Regions from separate parts of the Vreelandella sp. 162(4c) genome, predicted to be linked through region 2. Evidence: predicted binding sites of a transcription regulator. Region 2 holds the regulator's gene; each other region holds the start of a gene.

Region 1 (4,213 bases), 300 kb from region 2:
CAATGCCGCCTGCGTCAGTATCTTCCATATAAACGCGCAGCGGCAGTCGATAACCTTCTCTTGTGCAGCTACTCACGGACGGCGCTCTCCTTCCATATCGGTTGCCTGTGCGTGGGGCACGCGCTCAAAGTGCAGCCACGCCTGACGGGTGGCCACCCGGCCGCGGGGAGTGCGCATCATCAAGCCCTGCTGAATAAGATAGGGCTCAATAACGTCTTCGATCGTGTCACGTTCTTCACTGATCGCCGCGGCGAGTGAGTCAATACCCACCGGCCCACCGTCAAATTTATCGATCATGGCCAGCAGTAGCCGCCGATCCATATGATCCAAGCCGTGGTGATCCACATTAAGCATATTGAGAGCCGCATCAGCCATGGCGACATCGACGACGCCGTTACCTTTCATTTCGGCGTAATCCCGCACCCGGCGTAGCAGTCGGTTGGCAATTCGCGGCGTGCCCCTTGAACGCCTGGCCACTTCAATGGCGCCATCATGGCTGGTTTCAACGCCTAACAAGCGCGCTGAACGCGAGACAATTTCTGTTAGCTCTTCCAGGTTATAAAACTCAAGCCGCTGCACGATACCAAATCGGTCACGCAGCGGGGAGGTCAATAATCCTGCCCGGGTCGTGGCGCCCACCAGGGTGAAGCGGGGAAGATCCAGTTTAATCGAACGTGCCGCAGGCCCTTCGCCAATCATAATATCGAGCTGAAAATCTTCCATGGCCGGGTAGAGCACTTCTTCGACCACCGGTGACAGGCGATGAATTTCATCGATAAAAAGTACATCGCCAGGCTCTAAATTAGTCAGCATGGCGGCTAGATCGCCTGCCCGCTCGAGTACCGGCCCGGAAGTCGACTTCATACCGACGCCCATCTCGGTGGCAATAATATGCGCAAGGGTCGTTTTACCTAACCCTGGGGGGCCAAATACCAGAGTGTGATCCAGGCTCTCTTCACGCAGCCGCGCGGCGCCGATAAAGATTTCCAGTTGTTCACGCACACGCGGCTGGCCAATATAGTCATCCAGCCGCTTGGGGCGAATCGCGTAATCAATGCGCCCCTCCCCCTGTTCAGGCTCAGCGGCGATCAGCCGATCGTGTTCTAACATAGGCGCTCTTCTTTATGGCGATTCAAAAGGTCTATTCACAAAGGTCTATCCACTACCCACAATTTCGTACTCACACCGCTGCCTGCTTAGCCACCCATGCGCTGGGTGAGCGCAGCTTTAATCAGCGCTTCGGTAGACTGATTGGGGTCGATATCGGCGAGCATTTTCGACGCCTCAGTCAGTTTATACCCCAAGCTAACTAACGCGGCTTCCGCATCGGCAAGACTATCGCGGGTAGAAGCACGGCCATTGGTGGCTTCAAGGGGCAGTAGCGCGTCGCTGCCATCTTCCCACTCAGGAAAACGGTCGCGCATTTCAATAATCAGCCGCTCTGCGGTTTTCTTACCCACTCCTGGCAGGGTTGTCAGCGCTTTGCTGTCGTCATCACGGACGCAGCGCATAAAGGCGTCTTCGTCCATACCCGACAGGATGGCGAGTGCAAGCTTGGGCCCTACGCCATTGACCTTGATCAAGGCGCGGAACAGAGCACGTTCATGCTCACGGCCGAAGCCATAGAGTAAGTGGGCATCATCACGAATGGTTAAATGGGTGAATAATGAGACGCTCTCGTTAATCGCAGGAAGTGCGACCAGCGTATTCATTGAGGTTTCCAGTTCGTAACCTACGCCATGAACGTCGATCACAATCCAGGGAGGTTGCTTTGCCACTAGCTGACCACTCAGACGTCCAATCATAAATACGCTCGCACCGGAATGAAAAAAATAGAGTGAAAAACAGGTGATTACTATAAAGCGACTCTGTACAGGTGACCAGTAGTTCAGCCAGCGGTACAGCGGGAATTAAAGCCGCCAGCGTCCAGTTGAGCGACGGCGGCCCCGAGATGGCGCAGCGGGCAAGCCATGGCTGCTAAACACAGAGCCGTTATAAGCATGGGTTAACGCAATGGCTAACGCGTCGGCGGCATCGGCCTGGGGAGTAGCGGAGAGCTGCAGAATGGCGGTCACCATATGCTGCACCTGCTCTTTGTCCGCGCCGCCCTGGCCGGTCACCGCCTGCTTGATCTGCCGCGCGGCGTACTCGGCAAGGCTCAAGCCATGATTGGCCATACACACCATTGCCGCCCCCCGAGCCTGGCCAAGCTTCAGCGCTGAATCGGGATTTTTGGCCATAAATACCCGCTCAATGGCCACCTGGGAGGGTCGATGCAGGCCGACGACTTCGCTAAGACCGGCGTAAATTTGCGCCAAGCGCTGCTCCAAGGCCCCTTCTGCCGTGCGGATACAGCCACTCGCTACGTAGCAGGGTTTAACGCCAATAATGTCGATCACCCCGTAACCGGTTATCCGGGAGCCAGGGTCTATGCCCAAAATGCGAATGGGTACGACGGGCTTTTGCTCTTCCATGGCGTCGATACTCGTGTGACTAGAACAATCGAGTAGGAAGGGGAGTCGCCTCCCCTGTCCTCTCACACCACCGGGCATACGGTTCCGTACCACGGCGGTTCATGCAGAACGTTTAAGCCATCTTACCGTATCCAGTACCGAGATCAGTCCCTGGTCATAAAACCATTTCCTCGGCAGGGCCTGATTCATGTGCGAAGCCCCGGCATTCCACCAGGGGCCTCGACCGTTCCCCGCCGATTTCCAGGCGCGGTGCCCGTCTAGGCCTAGCCCTCGCAGCTTCCGACGCCGAGTCGATGGGCGTTTCCATTGTCGCCAGATCAGGCCGCGTAAGCGCCGCCGTATCCATTGATCCAGTGCTTCCAAGGGGCGTTTCACATCAACAAGATTGAAGTAGTTAGCCCATCCTCGTAGGACTGGCCTCAACCCTTCGATTACCCGTTGGATGTTACGCCCCCTGCCACGTTTCAGGATCTCACGGACACGCTGCATCATGCGTGTCAGGCTTGTCTTGGCGAGCGTCAGTTTCGACTGCTTGTGCCGAGTGAGGCTGTAGCCCAGATATCCGCGTAGCCATGGCCGATCCACCGCACTTTTACGGCGATTGACCGTCAGCCGAAGTGAGCTCTCGAGATACTCACTCAAGCTGCCCATGACCCGCTCGCCTGCTCGTCGGCTCCGTACATAGATTTGTACATCGTCGGCGTAGCGGCAGAAGCGGTGGCCTCGGCGTTCCAACGCCTTGTCCATGTCGTCCAGCAGGATGTTCGCCAGTAGCGGGCTGAGGGGCCCGCCTTGGGGTGTCCCCCGCCGCCTCGGCGTGGGCAAGCCATGCTGGAACATACCCGCCTCCAGATAGCGACGGATCAGACGCAGTACACGCTTGTCGTCAACGCGCCGCGCGACCCGTGCCATCAGCAGGTCGTGATTCACTCGGTCGAAGAAGGCTTCCAGGTCAAGATCGACCACCCAGCGGTGACCGGCGGTGACGTGGGCCTTCATGGCCGAGACGGCCTGCTTGGCGCTCCGCTTGGGGCGGTAGCCGTAACTCGACTCGGAGAAGCCCGGGTCGAAGATCGGCATCAGTACCTGGGACAGCGCTTGCTGGATTAGGCGGTCGGTAACCGTGGGAATACCGAGCTGCCGCGTCCCACCCTTGGGCTTAGGGATCGTGGTTGCTCGGATCGGGCTGGGGTGGTACTGATCGGCCAACAGCCGCTCGCGCAGCGTTGGCCAGTACTGCTTCAGGTGGTCAGCCAGTTGATGCACCGTCATGCCATCGACACCCGGTGCGCCTTTGTTGGCCACCACCCGACGGTAAGCTCGCTCCATGTTTTCCGGGTCAACGACCCGTTCCATGAGCGAGGTTGGCTCCGCTTTCGTCCACGATAACGACGCCGGGCTGGTCTCGACGCTCACCGGCTGGGACTCGGGGTACTGCCCCTGCCCCTCTGGGTGAGTGACGGTATTAGCGTCATGGTCTGTCTTCATGATCGATCCTCGAGACGTTATCGCCTACTCGCGGTTCTTCATGTTCGGCCCTTGGTGCCGTGGTGAACCGGCACTTACTATGGCCTCGGCTGACGTCTGGTGATCCCTCCCGTCGCCTCTCGACGACGGTAGCACCGTGGCAGACCACCAGACCTCCCAGGGTAAGACGCGCGACCTTCCCGCTTATGCCTGTCGGATTTACATCATGGCGTTCCGTGCAAGTATCGGGCTTTGGTGAGTGTAGCCACCTT
Region 2 (4,213 bases):
CCTGGGCAGCGCGGTAACACTCGCCGATACGCGCCATGGCAGGCAGGCGTGTTAACCCCTCTTTTATGCGCTGAACGCGACCGCCTTCTTGATCCACGGCAAGCAGTAAATCAGCACGCACACGGCGAATATCGCTGCAGAGCTTGCGAACCTGATAGCCATGTTCAACGTTGCGGGCAAACAAAATTACGCCCCCTACCGTCGGTTCTAGCAGCAAGCGTTTTTCTGCAGCCGTCAATTTTGGGCCTTCAAGGTCAAGCATGACCGGGCCTAACGGTTGAGTCATCGTGATAGGTCCATGAAAAGGGGCGATGATTCTAGACGATCGTCTAGCGGTGTCAAAATCTGATCAGTCAAAGGACTGGCGTCCACCGTGCAACCAAACAGGGGTGCCCGGCAACGCTAACGAAAAGATATAGAGCAAATCACTATTGCGTAAACGAATACAGCCGTGGGACGCAGCAACGCCCATGGGCTCGTCAGGCGGCGTCCCGTGCAGGTAAATATAGCGCCGTTGCGAGTCCACCTGACCACCGCGGTTCACGCCCTTTTCCAAGCCACACAGCCACAGTATGCGGGTCAGAATCCAGTCACGCTCTGGATGCTCTTCGGCGAGTTCGGGCGAAAATGTCTCGCCCGTCCAGCGGCGACCTCGAAACACCGCATTTTCGGGCATATCACCGCCAATGGCCGCGCGCACATAGTGCCACCCGCGAGGGGTTTTACCACTGCCGTTGCGCTCCCCGCTTCCGGCAGCACCGGATGAAATAGAACACTCATGGAGCACTTTTGGCCCTCGCCAACAGCGCAGCAACTGTTCGGTAGTATCGATCTCCAGCCAGATATGTTCCGTTGGAGGTAGCTCAGCTAGCGTAGGAGTTCGCATGTTTTCCTTCTTCTGGCTTGGCACCGTCAAGGGCTATGGGTAACGGCGCATTCATAGCAGCCACCACTACCGGGAGCAATCGCCTGACCAAATCACGCACAGAGACCTGCTCGTGGTAATCCTTCTCCGCGATATCGCGTAGCGCATCGAGGCCAGACAGGGTAAAGATTACCGTGCCGAGCACAAAGTGTAGCCGCCAAAAACGCTCGGCGTCAGGCAGATCCGGCGTTGCTTTGCGCACAAGCTCGGTGAAGCGTGTAAACACATCGCCATACTCTTCCTGGATATAACGTCTTAGATGTCCCTGTGCTTGACTGTAGGCAAGACCCAGCAGGCGCATAAACACTTTCAAACTATTGCGCTCGGCGGGCACCGCGAGAACGGTAGTTGCCATGGTCTCGAGCAGTGTTTCCAGCGGGATAACGCGCCCGGCGTGTTGGCCCTCGAGCTCATCTAGCGCAGTATGAAAGCGCTGACTAAACGGATCCAGGTAGCGGGCAAAAACGGCCTGAATCAAGGCTTTTTTGGAACCAAAATGGTAATTAACAGCGGCTAAGTTAACCCGCGCTTTGCTAGTGATGTTGCGCAGCGAAGTTTCAGCAAAACCCCGCTCTGCAAACAGCACCTCGGCGGTGTCGAGTATACGGGTCACCGTATCAGATTGAGCCATGTCGCTCTCCAGGGAAACAGGTGTTTAAAACATAGCAAAATACTATGCCATAACGTAGGCGGGCTCAACGCTTGATTTATTGACAAAATGTGACGTATTAAATAAGCAGAAACTTAGTTTCAAACGATTAGAAAAATTGCATAGACATCGGCAATAGGCACTGACAAGCCATATACTGGACAGAGGAACATACTGTATACTTAAACACTTATTGATTAAGTCGACATTTAACTTGTTACTGTCTATTCACTATTTATGGAGTCTGGTATGTCGCGTCCGCTAACCGCTCGCCAACAGCACGTGTTTGATTTTATCGTTAAGACCATGGGCGAATTTGGCTACCCTCCTACCCGCGCCGAGATTGCCAAAGCACTTGGCTTCCGCTCACCCAATGCGGCTGAAGAGCACCTGCGCGCGCTGGAACGCAAAGGTGTTATTCGCATTATCCGCAACACCTCTCGCGGCATCCGCCTGCCCAACCAGGAACCTCAAGAAGTCCTGGATAGCGCAGTCACCGCCTTACCCACAACCAACGTGGAAGCCCCACCCACTGGCCTGCCTGTGATCGGGGAAGTAGCTGCCGGCAGCCCCATTTTGGCCGCCGAACATATTGATCGCTACTGCCCGCTACCGGCCGAGTACTTCACTCCCAAAGCTGACTATCTGCTGCGCGTACGCGGCCTTTCCATGAAGGATATTGGCATTTTGGAAGGTGATTTACTGGCGGTTCATCGCACCGACCGGGTTCGCGATGGCCAGATCGTGGTTGCCCGCCTGGACGATGAAGTAACGGTTAAACGCTTCAAACGCCAGGGGCACCAAGTGACGCTGTTTGCAGAGAACCCTGATTTTGCGCCCATTGAAATCGACCTGCGCTCTCAAGCGCTCGATATTGAAGGCGTTGGAGTCGGCGTAATTCGTGGTGGCAACGGCCAGGCACTCGGCTAATAAATCCGCTACTGCAGGTCGATATAGCGGTGGTCATTGAAGGTGGCCACCCAGTTTGGGTGATAGACCAGCAGGATGCTCAGCAGCATGCCAGTAATAAATGCCTCTGAAGGCATTAGCAGTGGTAAAAAACGCGCATACTCCTGGGCGAGATAGATCGCCTCAGGGTCTGTACCCGCGACGATAATCAGCACTACCGCCGCCAAGCCTCCTCCCAGCGTTGCCAGCGCCGCGCCAAAAAAGCCGCAGGCAAACAGAAAGACCATCAAGTTATCCGGCAGGCGGCGATCTACCAGCCGCCATACCGTGCCAATAACGGCCGCCGGGACGATCCCAGTAACCAGTACATTTGCCCCCAGCAACATCCACTCATTACGGCCAATCACCACCATGGCAATGTTGATCAGCACGTTGCTAATCAGCGCTAATGGCGCTTTAAAAACGAGTGTCATCAATACTGTAAAAACAAGGTGTAGCGTTAGCCAATCAACAGCCTGGGCACGAAGCTGCCACATCAGCATCACCGCCAGCGTAGCACCCAGCCAGCGGTGCTGAAGCGCTGAATCCGCTATCAACACCTGCCAGGGCCGCCCCCAAAGCGCCCATGCGATCACTGCTAACGAGAGTAGCCAGGTGAGCAGCAGCGCCCAGGGCGCTAATACACCTTGCGCAAATGACATGGCGGCCTCTCAGGTTGATGGGCGGGCATTATAGAGTACTTAGCTAAATACCACTGTCTTGTTGCCATGCACCAACACACGATCCTCTAAGTGCCAACGCAAACCTCGAGCGAGCACGGCTTTCTCCACATCACGACCAAAGCGGACTAGATCAGTAGGCGTATGACAGTGGCTAACGCGATGGATATCCTGTTCGATGATGGGGCCTGCGTCGAGTTCCTCGGTCACATAGTGGCAGGTAGCGCCAATCAGCTTAACCCCCCGCTGGTAGGCCTGGTGGTAGGGCTTAGCCCCGGCAAAAGAGGGCAAAAAGCTGTGGTGAATATTGATCACTCGCCCCGCATAGCGCGCGCACAGCTCAGGGGGCAGTATTTGCATATAGCGCGCCAGCACCACGCAGTCGGCGCGGGCACTGTCGATTTCGGCCTGAACCTTGGCAAACGATGCTTGCTTATTGTCGGGGTCGACCGGTACATGGTGATAAGGAATACCGTACCACTCCGTCAGCGAACGCATATCATCATGGTTGGAGATAACCCCGACAATGTCGCAATCCAGTTCCCCCGCCTGCCAGCGGTAAAGTAGATCTACCAAGCAATGTGACTCCCGCGACACCATCAGCACTACGCGCCTACGCTGCTGGGTATCCACCAGCGACCACTGCATATTGAATTCGCTGGCTATCGGTTCAAATGCCGCGCTCAGCGCTTCCGCCGACATACCTACCGAATCCGCCAGAATTTCGTAGCGCATAAAAAAGCAGCCGGTTTCTAAATCGGAGTGCTGGCTAGCTTCGGTAATGGAGCCACCCTGCTGGGCAATAAAGCTCGATACCCGTGCAACAATACCCACCCGGTCAGGACAGGAAACTACTAAACGATAATAATGAGACATGTGAGCTACTCTTGACCTATTGCTAAGTTAATTATGACAAACCAGCGGCTTAGGTCGCATAGTGTATCGGAAGGCCATGGATGATTGTTAGCTGCCCCTGCCTTCCCGTATAGTTAAGTCACTACTTTTTAGGTT
Region 3 (4,213 bases), 2.1 Mb from region 2:
GCGACGCTGGATCCGTTAGCGAATGCGGAAGCCTGGCGTGAATCGTTAAAAGTGATAGCCCACGATGGCGTCGCACCGGATCAGGTGCGTGCCGCACGTGATATCGCCGTGGGCGTCGGCTATAGCGATGGCATGCTTTACAACTTCTATAAAGTAGCAATTGGTTCAGGTATCGCCCCGCTGATTATCTTTATGGGTGTGGGCGCCATGACCGACTTCGGTCCGCTGCTGGCCAATCCGCGCACGCTGTTTTTAGGTGCGGCCGCTCAGTTTGGCATTTTTGCCACTTTGTTTGGTGCCGTGGCGCTCACCTCGATGGGCATCATGGATTTCTCGCTCAATCAGGCCGCCGCCATTGGTATTATTGGCGGGGCGGATGGCCCGACCTCCATCTACGTCTCCAGCGTGCTGGCGCCGGAGCTGCTGGGTGCTATCGCGGTGGCTGCCTACGCCTATATGGCGTTGGTACCGCTGATACAGCCGCCCATCATGCGTCTGCTGACCACCGATAAAGAGCGTCAAATCAAGATGACCCAGTTGCGGCCGGTCTCCAAGCTGGAAAAAATCATCTTCCCGCTTATGCTGCTGATTCTGGTCGCGCTGTTTCTGCCCGATGCGGCACCGCTACTCGGTATGTTCTGCTTCGGTAATCTGATGCGTGAGTGTGGCGTAGTCGAGCGCTTGTCGGATACCGCGCAAAACGCCTTGATCAATATCGTCACGATTATCCTGGGACTGTCGGTAGGTTCCAAACTGATGGCCGAGAGTTTCCTGGCATTTGAGACGCTGGGGATATTAGGTCTGGGTATTGTCGCCTTTGGTATCGGCACGGCCGCTGGGGTATTGATGGCCAAGCTGATGAACCTGGTGAGCAAAATGCCCATCAACCCATTGATAGGTGCCGCGGGCGTTTCCGCCGTGCCTATGGCAGCGCGGGTGGCGAATAAGGTGGGGCTGGAGTCCAACCCACATAACTTCCTGCTGATGCATGCCATGGGCCCCAACGTGGCGGGTGTTATTGGGTCGGCAGTCGCGGCCGGGGTAATGATTAAATACCTGGGTTAACTAGTCCTCTGCCATCAACGACATAGGGGTGTCATTGCGAACGCAGTGAAGCAATCTGGGGTTGGTTCTCAGGGTAGGCTTGAGATTGCTTCGTCGCAGGCTCCTCGCAATGGCCGGTGAGTGTCATCGCGAGCGAAGCGCGGCGATCTCGGTTTGTTTGCCACCGCAGAACGAGATTGCCGCGTCGCAAGCTCCTCGCAATGACATATGGGGCCCTTTCATCTGCTGCGTTATGCCTTTGGTGCAGAGAGAACCTCAATAGCACTCTTCAAGCGGTTTTCTAGCGGGGCAAGGTCAAGCGGGCAGTCCCGTGGCCAGCCAATGGTCAGGCGAACGCCATCACCATCGTAGTCGGCTTGCTCAATAGGGATGTCGTGCTCTTCGCACCAGGCGCGGGCAATCGCTTCATTGGCAAAAGTAAGGCGCAGGGTGTAGGTGTCGCGCTCAACCACTTCCCGGGTAGCGAGTGTCTCAAGGGCATGGCTAACCGCCTGAGCGTAGGCGCGGGCTAAGCCACCGGTGCCGAGCTTTGTACCGCCAAAATAACGAATGACCACACAGCCAATCTGGCCCAGTTGGCTCCCCTGGAGAACCTGATACATGGGGCGGCCAGCGGTGCCGCCAGGCTCGCCATCATCGGAAAAGCCAATCAGATTTTGCTCGCCGGGTGGCCCGGCAATGTAGGCAGTGCAGTGGTGGCTGGCATTAGGATGCGCGGTTTTCGCCGCATTCAGCAGAGTAGTGAATGCGTTGATATCGGGAGCGTGGCAGATCCAGGTGATAAATTGGCTCTTTTCTACTTCAATGTCAGCCGTGTGCCATGACCCTGTGGGTAACTCGGGAACCCGATAGCGCATTAATGCTCCGTAAAGGTAGTCTCACTTTTCACACCCATTACCATGCCGAGTACCTGAATATCCCGGTTGTGCAAAAATAGCGCTGGCTGCAAAGTATCTTCTGGCCATAGCTCTACGCCAAAGCGGCTGATAGAGAGCTGCCTCAAGGCGATCGTTTGCTGGTTTATTTCGGCAACGGCAGTTTCTGTCTGGGTATCGTGTTGATAGCGCCGGATAATAATGACATCGCCATCGAACAAGTTGCAATCACACAGTGCATTGCCACGCACTTTGAGTGCATAGGTATTGCGTCGGGTAATGCTAGGCGCCATTGCGTAAGGGCGCGGTGTCGGTTGTCTACGGCCAAACGTAACGGTAGGTGCTGCCATCGATAGGGTCATCAAAGAATCTCCATTGCATGTTCTTTCATACAGTGGTTTTCATTGTAGACCTGTTTTTGCATACAGTGCCAGAGATAATTGCTCTCACGACATATTGATGAAGATCACGCTGCGACCCAGCGCCGCATTGTGTGAGTGGCGAGAAAGGGGCTTTACGTGTAGAGTTCGACGCGAAATCAATATGCCAGGAGAGACGCTTGAGCCTGTGTCTACAAGCCCGACAGCTTGCCTGTGAACGCGATGACCGCTGGCTGTTTCAAGGGTTGGATCTGGAGGTTCGCAGCGGTGAAATAGTGCGAATTGAAGGGCCCAATGGTAGTGGTAAAACCAGCCTTCTGAAAATTCTCTCCGGCCAGCTCAGTGACTACCAGGGCGAACTGTTCTGGAATGGCGCTGCGATGAACGAGACACGCGAACATTTTCTCGCGAATCTGCTCTATTTAGGACACGCACCAGGCATTAAATCAGGGCTTTCACCGTTAGAAAATTTAGCCTGGTACCAGGCCTTAAGCGGGGAAAGTGGTAATGAAGATCAGCGCTTGGAAGCCCTTGAACGGGTTGGGTTGGCAGGCTTTGAAGATGTGCCCGCAGGGCAACTCTCGGCAGGCCAACAGCGCCGTGTTGCCCTGGCGCGCTTAACGTTAACGCCGCGCGCCCTATGGGTACTGGATGAGCCTTTTACCGCGATTGATCGCCACGGCGTCGCTGATCTAGAAAGACAGCTGGTTGCCCACGCTCAGGCGGGGGGCTGCGTGTTAGTAACGACACACCACGAGTTAACCGCTTCACCGTTGCTCAGACGGATATCCCTAGGGTAGAAAGCAGGACTGTCTCAATTGGAAATAGCGGCTTAAATAACGCTCGACAGCGTGGTGCCAGGGGAGGTTGAAGCGAGGGTCTTTTGTCATGGATGACAAAAGTAGCGCCCAGGGAGGGGTTTACAGCGCCCTCGCGGAAACCTCCACTGGGCACCGATGCTTGTATGGTAGAGGAGAAAGGGTTGCACAGCTCTTTACATGGCGCTTCAAATAGCTCTTCACAAAGCTCGGAGACCACCCAACAGGTTTCAGCAGTGCCACTGCGTGAGCATAATGGTGGGTTAATGACCGCAGTGAAGGCCACGCTCGTGCGTGACTTAACGCTATTGCTGAGACGTCGTGGCGAAGTGCTCAATCCACTGGTGTTTTTTGCCCTGGTGATCACGCTGTTCCCGATCGCTATTTCGCCCGATCCTGAGCTGTTAGCGGTGATTGCACCGGGTTTGCTGTGGGTCGCGGCTTTGTTAGCCGCGCTGCTTTCATTAGACAGCCTGTTTCGCAGCGATTATGACGACGGTAGTCTGGAGCAACTGCTATTGGCGCCGCAGCCGTTAGTCGCGCTAAGTTTGGCCAAAGTGGCCGTACACTGGCTGCTGACAGGCCTACCGTTGGCGCTGATGGCGCCGATATTGGGTATTATGCTGGCGCTGCCGGCGGGTAGCTACGCAGTGCTGGCGCTGTCGCTTGCATTGGGTACGGCAAGCTTGAGTTTGATTGGCGCCATCGGTGCGGCGTTAACCGTTGGCTTGGCACGGGGCGGAGTGCTGCTCTCGCTACTGGTGCTGCCGTTGTATATCCCGGTACTCATTTTTGGCGCAGGCGCGGTGCAGGCGGCCATTTTTGGAGAGGGTGTCTCCGCACACCTGGCTATCCTGGGCGCGCTGCTCGCCGCCTCACTCATGTTGGCGCCGTGGGCGATTGCCGCATCGCTGCGTATCAGTATTAACGGTTAAGGACGGGACACGCTATGTGGGCCTTTATACACAAGCTGGGATCACCCAAGTGGTTCTACGGCATTAGTGCCAAATTACAGCCCTGGTTTTGGGCCGCGGCGGCGCTGTTGATCGTCACTGGCTCGCTGTGGGGGTTGGCG

Evidence for each region. The regulator LexA, encoded in region 2, represses DNA repair genes until DNA is damaged. The targets are predictions, from matches to a motif close to TACTGTNTANNTANACAGTA.
Region 1: a site for LexA is predicted at 1,867-1,886, ahead of ruvA (Holliday junction branch migration protein RuvA). Genes of this name have one in related genera too.
Region 3: a site for LexA is predicted at 2,351-2,370, ahead of AC4EYZ_RS07820 (LexA family protein). Genes of this name have one in related genera too.

What each region holds. Positions count from the first base shown of each region.
Region 1 covers NZ_CM176981.1:5,398,739-5,402,951, forward strand. The annotation lists gene ybgC (tol-pal system-associated acyl-CoA thioesterase) at 1-76, opposite strand, end outside; gene ruvB (Holliday junction branch migration DNA helicase RuvB) at 73-1,110, opposite strand; gene ruvA (Holliday junction branch migration protein RuvA) at 1,197-1,805, opposite strand; gene ruvC (crossover junction endodeoxyribonuclease RuvC) at 1,911-2,474, opposite strand; gene ltrA (group II intron reverse transcriptase/maturase) at 2,574-3,962, opposite strand.
Region 2 covers NZ_CM176981.1:5,098,538-5,102,750, reverse strand. The annotation lists gene nagZ (beta-N-acetylhexosaminidase) at 1-286, opposite strand, end outside; gene AC4EYZ_RS23575 (L,D-transpeptidase) at 350-886, opposite strand; gene AC4EYZ_RS23570 (TetR/AcrR family transcriptional regulator) at 864-1,556, opposite strand; gene lexA (transcriptional repressor LexA) at 1,824-2,504, shown strand; gene AC4EYZ_RS23560 (energy-coupling factor ABC transporter permease) at 2,513-3,184, opposite strand; gene purU (formyltetrahydrofolate deformylase) at 3,224-4,078, opposite strand.
Region 3 covers NZ_CM176981.1:1,735,174-1,739,386, reverse strand. The annotation lists gene AC4EYZ_RS07830 (sodium ion-translocating decarboxylase subunit beta) at 1-1,065, shown strand, start outside; gene AC4EYZ_RS07825 (IMPACT family protein) at 1,296-1,922, opposite strand; gene AC4EYZ_RS07820 (LexA family protein) at 1,922-2,302, opposite strand; gene ccmA (cytochrome c biogenesis heme-transporting ATPase CcmA) at 2,500-3,120, shown strand; gene ccmB (heme exporter protein CcmB) at 3,405-4,073, shown strand; gene AC4EYZ_RS07805 (heme ABC transporter permease) at 4,088-4,213, shown strand, end outside.